DNA from 2 places in the Arthrobacter sp. Ld5 genome. Region 2 is predicted to be linked to the other one. Evidence: predicted binding sites of a transcription regulator. Region 2 holds the regulator's gene; the other holds the start of a gene.
What was found. Region 2 encodes HspR, which represses chaperone genes until heat shock. Its sites were predicted from a motif close to AAGTTGAGTCNNNNNGACTCAACTT; they were not measured.
Positions count from the first base shown of each region.

Region 1: ACSGDB_RS14125 (Hsp20/alpha crystallin family protein) is a predicted target of HspR. The motif match lies at 4,742-4,766, and genes of this name have one in related genera.

Region 1 is NZ_JBPKBO010000024.1:242,927-249,053, reverse strand. It holds gene nhaA (Na+/H+ antiporter NhaA) at 1-1,019, opposite strand, end outside; gene ACSGDB_RS14150 (potassium channel family protein) at 1,150-1,827, opposite strand; gene ACSGDB_RS14145 (TrkH family potassium uptake protein) at 1,835-3,202, opposite strand; gene ACSGDB_RS14140 (haloacid dehalogenase type II) at 3,423-4,091, opposite strand; gene ACSGDB_RS14135 (DUF2630 family protein) at 4,091-4,336, opposite strand; tRNA gene ACSGDB_RS14130 (tRNA-Val) at 4,530-4,603, shown strand; gene ACSGDB_RS14125 (Hsp20/alpha crystallin family protein) at 4,816-5,277, shown strand; gene ACSGDB_RS14120 (SDR family oxidoreductase) at 5,380-6,127, shown strand, end outside.
Region 2 is NZ_JBPKBO010000022.1:211,288-217,414, forward strand. It holds gene ACSGDB_RS11820 (DnaJ C-terminal domain-containing protein) at 31-1,026, shown strand; gene ACSGDB_RS11825 (heat shock protein transcriptional repressor HspR) at 1,080-1,520, shown strand; gene ACSGDB_RS11830 (LacI family DNA-binding transcriptional regulator) at 1,517-2,602, opposite strand; gene pulA (pullulanase-type alpha-1,6-glucosidase) at 2,753-5,833, shown strand; gene ACSGDB_RS11840 (LacI family DNA-binding transcriptional regulator) at 6,000-6,127, opposite strand, start outside.

The sequences.
Region 1 (6,127 bases), on a different contig from region 2:
AAGCCGCCGATGGCCACCCCTGCGGAGAAGAAGGCGAAGACCGGCACGGCGAAGCCCGCGGACAGCGGGCGGATGCGGTGCTCCAGGGTGTCGGCCAGCCCGTCGGGCTGCACGTCGTAGGTCTTGGCCGGACCGTCCGCCGGTTCGGCGTCGACGGATGCTGCCGGGTCGTCGAGGTCGGAGGCCTTCACGCCGCGCGGGAGGACGGGGATCGCGAAGCCGAGCAGGACGCCCGCGACGGTGGCGTGCACCCCTGATTCGTGCACCAGGGCCCACACCACGAAGCCGATCGGCAGCAGGATCAGCCAGGGCGCCCAGGCACGGCGCTGGAATAAGGTGGGGAAGCGCTGGGCGAGGAAGGCGAAGACCGCCAGCGGGACGAGCGCGATCAGCAGGGGCGGCACGGAGATGTCCTCCGAGTAGAAGAACGCGATGATGCTGATGGCCAGGAGGTCGTCCACCACGGCCAGCGTCAGCAGGAAGATGCGCAGCGAACTGGGCAGCGAGGAGCCGACGACGGCGAGGACGGCCACGGCGAACGCGATGTCCGTCGCCGTCGGGATGGCCCAGCCCCGCAGGGCTTCGGGGCCCGCGCTCAGCGTGATGGCGACGTACACCAGGGCGGGCACGACGACCCCGCCGATGGCCGCGGCGACGGGCACGATCGCGCGGTCGAACTTGCGCAGGTCCCCGGCGACGAACTCGCGCTTGAGCTCCAGGCCAGCGAGGAAGAAGAAGATGGCGAGGAGGCCGTCCGCGGCCCAGGTCCCGACGCTCAGTTCGAGGTGCCAGGGCTCGTAGCCGAACCGGAAGTCGCGGACGGCGAAGTAGGTGTCCGCCGCGGGCGAGTTGGCGAGGATCAGCGCGAGCACCGTCGCGAGGAGGAGCAGACCTCCGCCGACGGTCTCCTTGCGCAGGATGGCGGAGATGCGCAGGTGTTCGGGGTAGCTGTTGCGGCTGAAGACCGTCGCGCCGCGGGGCGCTCCGGGCGGACTGGACGGTGCGTGGTGGGAGGTCATGGGTCTCCTGGAATCGGGGTCGCTCGTCTGAGCGCCGACCAGACTTCCCGGCTCACCAAGATGACAAGCCTAGCGTGCGGGCCGGACGGCCCGCCAACAATGACGCCGCCTCACGGGCCTTGCGCTGTGCTCAGACGAGGGAGCTGAAGAGTTCGGCCCTGCCGGTCGGTCCCGCCACGATGATCTCGTCGTCGTCGTAGAGGGTGGTCGCGGGGGTGGTGTGGTCCCAGGTGCCTCCCCTACGCTTCACAGCCACGACGGTCACGCCGTGCCTGGCGCGGATCCCCGACGTGCCGAGATCGCGATCCCAGTATTCACGCGGCGGACGGGTCTTGACCATGGCGAAGTTGTCCTCGAACTCCACGTAATCGAGCATCGTCCCCCGGACCAGGTGGGCCACGCGCCTGCCCATGTCGTGTTCGGGCCGGATCACCCGCTCCACCCCCAGCTGCGAGAGGATCTGCGCGTGCGGCTCGCTGATCGCCTTCGCCCAGATGGTCGGCCGCTCGAAGCGCAGCAGGATCGACGTGGTCAGGATGCTCGCTTCGAGATCGCTGCCGATCCCCACCACCACGCGGTCGAAGTCCGGCAGCGACAACTGGCGCAGGGCGTCCTCCTTCGTGGTGTCGGCCCGCACCACGTGCGTGAGCCGGCCGTTGTAGGCCTGGACGACGTCGGCGTCGTCGTCGATCCCGAGCACCTCCGTCCCGGCCTCCTCCAGTTCGAGGGCGAGGGCTCCGCCGAACCGGCCGAGGCCGATGACGGCGACGGAGTCCGCGACGGCGTCAGCGCGTTGGGAGGAGAACATACGTTGCCTAGCCAATGAGGGGCCTTTCCTTCGGGTACTCGTAGTAGAGGGGTTTGGAGCGCAGCGCCAGGGCGGACGCGAGCGTGACCGGACCGAGCCGTCCCGCGAACATCACGAGGATCAGGACCACCTGGCCTGCGGGCGGGATGCCGGCCGTGATGCCCGTGGAGAGGCCGACCGTCCCGAAGGCGGAGATGACCTCGAACAGGATCCGGTCGAGGCCGAAGTCGGTGGTGACCATGAGGAACATCGTCGCGCAGGTCACGAGGCCGACGGCGAGCAGGACGATCGAGATGGCCTGCCGGTGCGTGGAACGGGGCAGGCGCTTGCCGAAGACGTTGACGGCGGTGCCCCCGCTGATCTCGGTGTAGAGGATGAAGAACAGCACGCCGAACGTGGTGATCTTCAGGCCCCCGGCCGTGCCGGCGGGACCGCCCCCGATGAACATCAGCACGTCCATGGCCAGCAGGGTGACCGGGTCCAGATGTGCGAAGTCGACGCTGTTGAAGCCGGCCGTGCGGGTCATCACGGACTGGACGAACCCGGCGAGGATCCGCTCCTGCGGCCGCAGGGCACCGAGGGTCGCGGGGTTGGACCACTCGACGAGGGTGATGAAGACCGTCCCGAGGACCAGGAGCAGCAGCGTGCCGCTGAGGACCAGTTTGGTGGTCATGTGCCACTTCCGGGGGTACCGGTAGTGGCGTCGAAGCTCGAACAGGACCGGGAAGCCCAGTCCTCCGACGATGACGGCGGCGCAGATCGGCAGGCAGATCCAGGGGTCGCCCACGAACCCGATCAGGCTGTCGCTGAACAGCGCGAAACCGGCGTTGTTGAAGGCGGACACCGCGTGGAAGATCCCGAGCCACACCGCATCGGCAAGGCCGTGGTCGTAGTGCAGCCAGAAGCGCGCGGTGAGCAGCGCCGCTGTCGCGGACTCCACGACCAGGGTGATCCGCAGGACCCCGAGGAGCACCGTGCGGACATCGCCGAAACCGACGCTCTTGGTCTCCGCCGCCGTCGAGATCCGTGAACGAAGGCCCATCCGGCGGGCCAGGAGCACTCCGAGGAGGGAGGCGAAGGACATGATGCCGAATCCGCCGACCTGGATCAGGCCCAGGATGATGACGTGGCCGGCGCCGGTCCAGTAGACCGGGGTGTCGACGACGATCAGGCCGGTGACGCAGACGGCGGAGGTGGCCGTGAAGAGCGCCTCGAGGAACGTGGCGCCTCCGTCGCCGACCTTCGAGCCCGGGAGCATCAGGAGCGCGGTGCCGACGAGGATCGCCGTGCCGAAACCTAGCGCGATCACCTGGGCGGGATGGCGGGGGCCGAGCCGTTCCAGCCAGAGGGCGGCAGCGGGCGCGGCGCGACGCAGGCGGACTGCCGCGGAACTGCGGAACTCCCGGAGCGGCGCGGTGAGTGACGTGATGGGGATGCGCCTGGCCTTCGGGAACGGACTGGCGCGGACGGTCCGCGCCAGTCGTCCAGTCAACCCGACGATCGGCTGCCGAAACGGCCTCTTTACGCTTTCTTGATGTGCGACGAGGCAGGGCAGGCGCTGCTGTCGCGGCAGCCCGGAGCGGGAGGGGTCTGCGTCAGTCGGCGAGGAGGCCGGGCAACTCGGTGATCGTCGACACCTCGTGGTCCGGGCGCGTCATGACGGCCGGGTACGGCGCTCCGGCGCGGTTGAGCCAGACGGTGCGGAGACCGGCACGGGCCGCGCCGTGGATGTCCCACGGGTGGACCGCGACGAGCACGACGTCGTCCGCCTCGCGCTGGAGCTCCCGGAGGGCGTAGGCGTAGGACTCCGGTGCGGGCTTCCATCGCGGCGCGTCCTCGACGGACAGGACGCGACCGACGTCGCCGCGCACGCCCGCCCGTTCCAGGAGGGATGCCGCGGTCGCGGCGGCACCGTTGGTCAAGGCCGCCAGTTCGAACCCCCGGCCGGCCAGGTCGCGGAGCCCGTCGACGACGTCCGGGTGGACCGGCAGCTCCTTCAGGCTCGCCATCAGGTGGTCGACGGCGTCCCCGGGGTCCCGGTTGAGCCGCTGCCCCGCGAGGACCGTACGCAGGGCGTCCTCGGCGATCTCCCCGAAGGACGCGTTCCGGCCGGTGGCCGTGAGGGCGAAGCCGTCACGGAGCACGGAGGCGAACCAGAGGGCGGCCAGTTGCGGCGGAGCGCCCACCTCCTCGAAGTGCTGGGGCATGCGTCCCAGATCGGACAGGGTCTCGTTGACGTCGAACAGGACGAGGGGCAGGGCCATTACTGGCGGTACCCCTCCACCTGGCTGACGGGCTGGGCCTCGGCGTCGGTCGGGTCTTCTCCGGCGTCGGCCTTCGCGCGGCGCCGGCGCAGCAGGTCCCAGCACTGGTCGAGGTCCTCCTCGACCTTCCTGAGGCGGGTCGCGTGGTCCTGCTGCCCCGCTCCGGCGTCCTGGGACTGTTCACGGAGGTCGTGCTCCTCCTGGACGAGTGTCTGGATGCGCTGCAGGATGTCCTGGTTGTCCATGGTGCTGTCCCTTCTGAGTGGTGCCCGGCCCGCGTCGATAATGCTCAGCAGGCTTTCCTTCAGGCTACTGAGGTGGTCCCGCGAAGACCAGCGCGATGCCGGGCGGAAGCCGGGGCGCGGTGGCTCTGCGGGCCGCGTGAGCGGGGGAATTTGGCGGGGGGCGCGGATGGCCTAAGCTATGGGAGAACCAATTGCCTGTGTAGCTCAGTCTGGTAGAGCATCCGCTTCACACGCGGAAGGCCCGGGGATCGAGGCCCCGCGCAGGCACTGAGGATCAGCTGGAGACAGCACCACGAAAAGGCTCGTACCGCTCCGTCGGGACGGGCCTTTTCCGCGTCCGGGATTTCGTTCTGGGCGAACGCCCACCCCTTAGCACTCACCGCGACCGAGTGCTAACATTTTTCGTAGTTGAGCGGAGGACGCTCAACTCTCGACACACCAACCACCTGCCGGTGGCATCAGCGAAGGAGTTGTTTCCCGTGGCCATGAAATTCGATCCTTTCCGCGAGCTGGACCGTGTGACCGGCGCCCTGATGGAGGGCCGCTCCGGGCTGCGCCTCATGCCGATGGACCTCTACCGCGAGAGGGACCACTACGTCCTCTCCGCGGACCTCCCGGGGATCGACCCGGGATCCGTCGACATCGACGTCGACGGCCAGCTCCTCACCATCCGCGCCGAGCGCACCCTGCGCAGCGCCGAGGGCGTCAAGTGGCTGACCCGCGAGCGCGAGAGCGGTTCGTTCCTGCGCCAGCTCAACCTCGGCCAGGGCGTGGACACGGAGGGCATCTCCGCCCGTTACGAGAACGGTGTCCTCAGCGTGACCATCCCCGTCATCGAGCGCGCGAAGCCCCGCAAGATCGAGGTGATCAGCGGGGAATCGGCCGAGGCGGTCCGCTCGTCGACCTCCGGGACCGCACCCCAGGGCGCCGTCGACGCGTAGCCCCGACCACCCGGAGTACCCCCGGACGCCCGTCCGGGGGTACTCCGCGCCCGATCGGCGGCCGGCTTGCGCGCCCGGCGCCCGGGTGCGAAAGATGGGCACATGGACTTCACACCGAGCAAGGCAATCGTCACCGGCTCCGACTCCGGCATCGGCCGCGCGACCGCCATCGCCCTCGCCGCGGCGGGCTGCGACGTCGGCATCACGTGGCACTCCGACGAGGAGGGAGCCGAGGAGACCGCGCGGTTCGTGCGGGAGAAGGGCGTGCGGGCCGCCGTCGCGCAACTGGACACCACGGACGCGCCGGCGTGCGGCGACGTCGTCGACCGGCTCGCGCAGGAGCTCGGCGGCCTCGACGTCTTCGTCAACAATGCCGGCGTCAACGGCGGCACCATGTTCATGGAGACGGACTGGGACACGTGGCGCGGCACCTTGGGCGCCAACCTCGACGGCGCCTTCGTCTGCCTGCAGCGCGCGGCACGGCACATGATCGACGGCGGACGGGGCGGGCGCATCATCGCCGTCACCAGCGTGCACCAGGAGCAGCCCCGCGTGGGCTCCGCCGCATACGACGCCTCCAAGCACGGCCTCGGCGGCCTCATCCGGACCATCGCCCTCGAACTGGCGGATCGGGGCATCACCGCCAACGCCGTGCTGCCCGGCGAGATCAACACGCCCATGAACGACTCCGAGGAGCAGGACCCGCACTCCATGGACCGTCCCGGTATCCCGCTCGGCCGCCCCGGCGCGCCCGAGGAGATCGCCGACGTCGTGGCCTTCCTGGCCTCCGGTGCCTCCAGCTACGTCAACGGGGCATCCTTCGTGGTCGACGGCGGCATGCTCCTCATGG
Region 2 (6,127 bases):
ATTCGTATGAACTAGGAAAGGAGACGCCAATTGGCTAGTCAGGATTGGGTCGACAAGGATTTCTACAAGATCCTGGGTGTCTCCAAGGGCGCTTCCGGTGACGAGATCAAGAAGGCGTACCGGAAGCTCGCCCGCAAGCACCACCCCGACCAGAACCAGGGGGATGCCGCGTCGGAGCGCACGTTCAAGGACGTGTCGGAGGCCTACTCGGTGCTGTCCGATCCCGAAGAGCGCCAGCAGTACGATGCCATCCGCGCGATGGGCGGCGGCGCGCGCTTCTCCGCGGGCGGAGCGGGCGGCGGCGCCGGCGGGAGCGGCGGCTTCGAGGACGTCTTCGGCAACCTGTTCGGCCAGGGCGCGGGGACCCGCCAGCGCACCGGCTTCTCCAACGGCAACCTGCCTCCCGAGTTCGCGGACCTGTTCGGCGGCGGCGGGGGCATGGGCGGCGGATTCCCCGGCGGATTCCAGTCCACCCGCCCGCAGAAGGGTGCGGACCGCACGGCGACCACCTCGATCTCCTTCGCCGGTGCCATCAAGGGCACGACGATCGGGCTGCGCGAACCCTCCGGGGAACAGATCGACGTCCGCATCCCCGCCGGCATCCGCGACGGCCAGAAGGTCCGCGTCAAGGGCAAGGGTCAGCCCGGTCAGGCAGGCCCGGGTGACCTCATGGTCAGCGTCAGCGTGAAGGAGCATCCGCTCTTCAAGCGCGACGGCGACAACATCCGCGTGCATGTGCCCGTCAGCTTCCCGGAGGCGGCGCTCGGCGCCGAGATCCAGGTGCCGACGCTCTCCGGCGAGATGGTCACCATGCGGGTGCCCGCTGGCACGCCGTCGGGCAGGACGCTCCGGCTCAAGGGCCGGGGCGTGAAGACGTCGAAGGCGACCGGAGACCTCCTCGTCACCGTGGACGTCGTCGTTCCGCAGAACCTGTCCAAGGAGGCCCAGGCCGCCGTGGAGACGTTCCGCGCGGCGACGAAGGACGCCGACCCGCGGGCAGGCCTGGCCGCGAAGGCGCGCCTGTAGCAGCAGCATTTCGAGCAGGACCAGGGAGTATCGGCAACGGAAGGAGGCCCGTCATGGACCACACCCTGCCCATCTATGTCATCTCGGTGGCCGCCGAGCTCGCCGATATGCACCCGCAGACACTGCGCCAGTACGACCGCCTCGGCCTCGTCACGCCGAGCCGGGCGCCGGGCCGGGCGCGGCGCTACTCCCAGAAGGACGTCAGCACCCTCCGCGAGGTCCAGCGCCTCTCGCAGGAGGGCGTGTCGCTCGAGGGCATCCGCCGGATCCTCGAGCTCGAGAACCAGGTGGCGGCGCTGCAGTCGCGCGTCGCGGAACTGTCCTCCGAACTGGCCGCCCGCCGCGTCCAGGCGGAGTCGAGCCGGATCTTCGCGGCGGGCCTCGCGGGGGACGTCGTCACCCTCGCCCGCGGGCAGCGTCCCCGCCCCCGCAGCCAGGCCCTCATGGTCTGGCGTCCCGAGCCCGTGCGGGCTCCGAACCCGGCACGCCGCTAGGGACGAACCCCGCCCGGATCCGTCGCGCCCCCGGACGGCTCCGGGCCGGTGCGCACCGCCGGTCCCGCCCCGGTGGACCCGCGGACCACGAGGTCGGACTGGAACAGGATCTCCGTGCGCGTGGCGCGGTCCCCGTCCAGTTCGGTGACCAGGGCGTGGACCGCCGCCTCCGCCATCGCCGGCACGTTCTGCCGCAGCGTCGTCAGCGGGGGGTCGGTGAAGGCCATGAGGGGGGAGTCGTCGAACCCGACCACCGAGATGTCCTCCGGCACCCGCAGGCCCCGGGTCCGTGCGGCGCGGACGGCGCCGAGTGCCATGACGTCCGAGGCGCAGACGATGGCCGTGTGGCCCGATTCGATGAGTTCGTCCGCCGCGCTCTGCCCGCCCTCGATGGTGAACATGCTCGTCGCGATGTGCGGCGCGGCGTCGTCCTCGCCGAGGAACTGGACGAGCGCCGAGCGGAACCCCTCCAGTTTGCGGCGGCTCGGGATGAACCGGTCGGGGCCGGTGGCGAAGCCGACGCGCTGGTGGCCCTGCGCCACGAGGTGCCGGACCGCCGTGCGGATGGCCGTGACGTCGTCGTTCGAGACGGACGGCGCGTCGATCTCGGGCCTGGCCCCGTTGACGAGGACGAACGGCACCCGGCCGCGCAGGCGCCGGTAGCGCTCCATGCTCGCCCGGCCGTCGGAGTGGGCGGCGCAGACGAAGATGATGCCGCTCACGCCCTGGTCCAGCAGCAGGGCGACGTACTCGTCCTCGGTGATGCCCCCGCCCGGCAGGGTGCACAGGGCGGGGATGTAGTCGTTGGGGGCGAGGAGGGCCGAGATGGCGCCCGCGAACGCCGGGAAGATCGGGTTCACGAGGTCGGGGACGACGACGCCGATCTGCCCCTTGGAGCGCCCGGCCGTGCGGGACTGCCGCTCGTAGCCCAGGCTGTCCATCGCCGCGAGGACGGCTTCCCGCGTCTCCTGGGAGGCGCCGCCCTTGCCGTTGAGGACGCGGGACACCGTGGGGACGCTCACCCCGGCGGTCCGGGCGACGTCATCGAGGCGCGGCCGCTCGTTGCGCTTCCCGGGAGTCATGGCCCCAATCTAGCGCAGGGCGCAGCGCGGTTCGAAAGATTGCGTGAAAGTTTTGCAAATTCCTTGACGCTCGGTGCTCGCCGTCCCTAGGGTCGGAACATCACCCGCGCAGTCCGGCCTGCAGCGACGCAGGGCCGGGGAAGGACCACCATGACCCTGAACACCACGGATACGGGCCGGACCGGCGGGAGACCAGCGCTGCGGCGCCGCTCCCGGCTGGCCGCCGTCGTCCTGACCGCGCCGCTCCTCGCGACCTTCATGCCGGCGCCCGCGCTGGCCGACCACACGACCCCGCCGGGCGCGGTGGCGCTCGTGGGCTCCCTGCAGGCGGAACTCGGCTGCCCCGACGACTGGCAGCCGGAGTGCGCCGCCACGAGGCTCGTCCCCGTGGACGGATCACCTGGCACCTGGTCGGCGACCTTCGACGTCCCGGCCGGATCCTACGAGTACAAGGTGGCCCTGAACGGGTCCTGGGGCGAGAACTACGGCGCCGACGGCGCTGCCGGCGGGGCAAACCTGGCGCTGCAGGCCCCGGGCGGCCCCGTGACCTTCACGTACGACCACCGCACGCACGTCATCTCGAGCGACGCGCCCACCGCGCCCACGGGATCGACGGCGGCGCACTGGCTCACCGCCGACACCCTCGCCTGGGGAGCGGACGTGCCCGCCGACGCCCGCTTCCGGCTGTACTCCGCCCCGGAGGGCGGCCTCGTCGCCGACGAGGACACCGTCACGGGCGGCACCTTTCTCGACCTCGGACGCGGCAGCGACGCCCTGCCCGCCGAGCTCGCGGCCCGCTATCCGCACCTGGCGGACCTCGCGACGGTGACGCTCGCCAAGAAGGACGCGCGGAGGGCCGGGGACCTGCTGAAGGGCCAGCTGCTCCTCGCCGCCGTCTCCCCGGAGGGGAAGCTCCTGGCGACCACGGGCGTCCAGGTGCCCGGCGTGCTCGACGACCTGTACGCGGGGGCGGCACGGCAGGAACTCGGACTCACCTGGAAGGGCAGGAAGCCGCACCTGGAGCTGTGGGCACCCACGGCGCGCAGCGTGTCCGTGCAGGTCTTCCGCGACGGCTCCGGCGGGGACCCGATCACCACGCGTTCCCTGCGCGCGGGCAAGGACGGCGTGTGGAGCGTCGACGGCGAGAAGAACTGGAACGGCGCGTACTACCTCTACGACGTCGAGGTCTTCGTCCCCGAGACCGGCGCCGTGGAACACAACCTCGTGACCGACCCCTACAGCGTGGGCCTGTCCACGAACTCGGAGCGGTCCCTGATCGTGGACCTCGCGGATCCGGCGCTCATGCCGTCGTCGTGGTCGGCCCTGCCGAAACCGGCCCTCGAGCGTCCGGAGGAGCTGTCCGTCTACGAACTCCACGTGCGCGACTTCTCGGTCTCCGACACCACCGTGCCCGAGGCCGAGCGCGGCACCTACGCCGCGTTCAGCAGGCCGGACAGCGCCGGCATGCAGCGCCTCTCCGAGCTGGCCGACAACGGGCTCAACGCCGTCCACCTCCTGCCCGTGAACGACATCGGGACCATCGAGGAGGATCGGACGCAGCAGGCCGAACCCGCGTGCGACCTCGAGGCGTTCGCCCCCGACAGCACCGAGCAGCAGCAGTGCGTCGGGGAGGTCGCCGCCCGTGACGGCTTCAACTGGGGCTACGACCCGCTGCACTACACGACGCCCGAGGGCTCCTACTCGACGAACCCCGAGGACGCCACACGCATCCGCGAGTTCCGCGGCATGGTCGCCTCGCTCAACGAGTCCGGGCTGCGGGTCGTCCAGGACATCGTCTACAACCACACCGCGGGTGCCGGGCAGTCCTCGGACAACAACCTCGACCGCATCGTCCCCGGCTACTACCACCGCCTCGACCCGGCGTCGGGAGCCGTCGAGACCTCGACCTGCTGCCCGAACACGGCGACCGAGCACACCATGATGGGCAAGCTGATGGTCGACTCGATCGTGACCCTCGCGCGCACCTACAAGCTCGACGGCTTCCGGTTCGACCTCATGGGGCACCACACCAAGCAGAACATCCTCGATGTCCGCGCCGCCCTCGACAGGCTGACGCTCGAGCGCGACGGCGTGGACGGCACGTCCATCTACCTCTACGGTGAGGGCTGGAACTTCGGGGAGGTAGCGGACAACGCCCGGTTCGTCCAGGCCACGCAGGCCACCATGGCCGGCACCGGTATCGGCACGTTCAACGACCGCCTCCGCGACGCCGTCCGTGGCGGTGGACCCTTCGACGACGACCCGCGGATCCAGGGCTTCGCCTCCGGGCTGCTGACCGACCCGAACGGCGTCGCCGGCAACGGGACCGAGGCCGAACAGCGTGCCGAGCTGCTGCTGTCGCAGGACCAGATCCGGGTGGGGCTGACCGGCAACCTGAAGGACTACACGTTCACCGACCGCAACGGTGACCGGGTCACGGGCGCCGACGTCGACTACAACGGCTCACCCACCGGGTACGCCGCCGATCCGCAGGAGAGCATCACCTACGTCGAGGCGCACGACAACGAGACGCTCTTCGACGCGCTCGCGTTCAAGCTGCCGGCCGACACTCCGATGGCCGACCGCATCAGGATGCAGACCCTCGCGCTCTCCACCACGGCCTTCGGGCAGGGCGTCTCCTTCTGGCACGCGGGTGGCGAGGCGCTGCGCAGCAAGTCGCTGGACCGCAACAGCTACGATTCCGGCGACTGGTTCAACGTTCTCGACCACACGGGGACGGACAACGGCTTCGGCCGTGGCCTGCCGCCGCGGGCTGACAACGAGGGCAAGTACGCGTTCATGCAGCCGCTGCTGGCCGACCCGGCACTCAAGCCGTCACCGGCGGACATCGAGGCCGCGAACGGCCGGGCGCAGGAGCTCCTGCGGATCCGGCAGGGCAGCCCGCTGTTCAGCCTCGGGACCGCCGCGCTCGTCCAGCAGAAGCTGTCCTTCCCGGGCAGCGGCGCCGATCAGGCCCCCGGCGTGATCGTGATGCACCTGGACGACACCGTCGGTGCCGACGTCGACCCGGAGCGGACGGGCGTCGTGGTGGTCTTCAACGCCTCCGACGAGCCCGCCACCCAGCGTGTCCCCGCCGCCGCCGGCGACGGCTTCGCGCTGCACGCCGTCCAGGCGGACGGCGGCGACGACGTCGTGCGGCAGGCCGCGGCCGCCGAGGACGGGACGTTCACGGTCCCGGCCCGCACGGTGGCGGTGTTCGAGGCACGGTAGCCGCACCCCGTCGGGGCCCGGCATCCCTCCCGGGGTGCCGGGCCCTCCTGCGTCTTCGGGCCGACGCCGGGGACTTTGGACCGGATCCAGGCCGGAACCACGGCGTGTCGGGGCCCGACACGCCTCTCCGGGGGCCGAAGTCCCCGGGAACGGTACAGGGCCCGGGTCAGGCGGGCGGGGCGGCGGTGCTCGAGCGGATGATCAGTGCCGTCCGGGCCCAGTGGTTCGTGGGGCGGTAGGCGTCCGGGTCCTGCAGGATCTGCAGCAGGCGCTCGACGGCACGCTTGCCCTGCT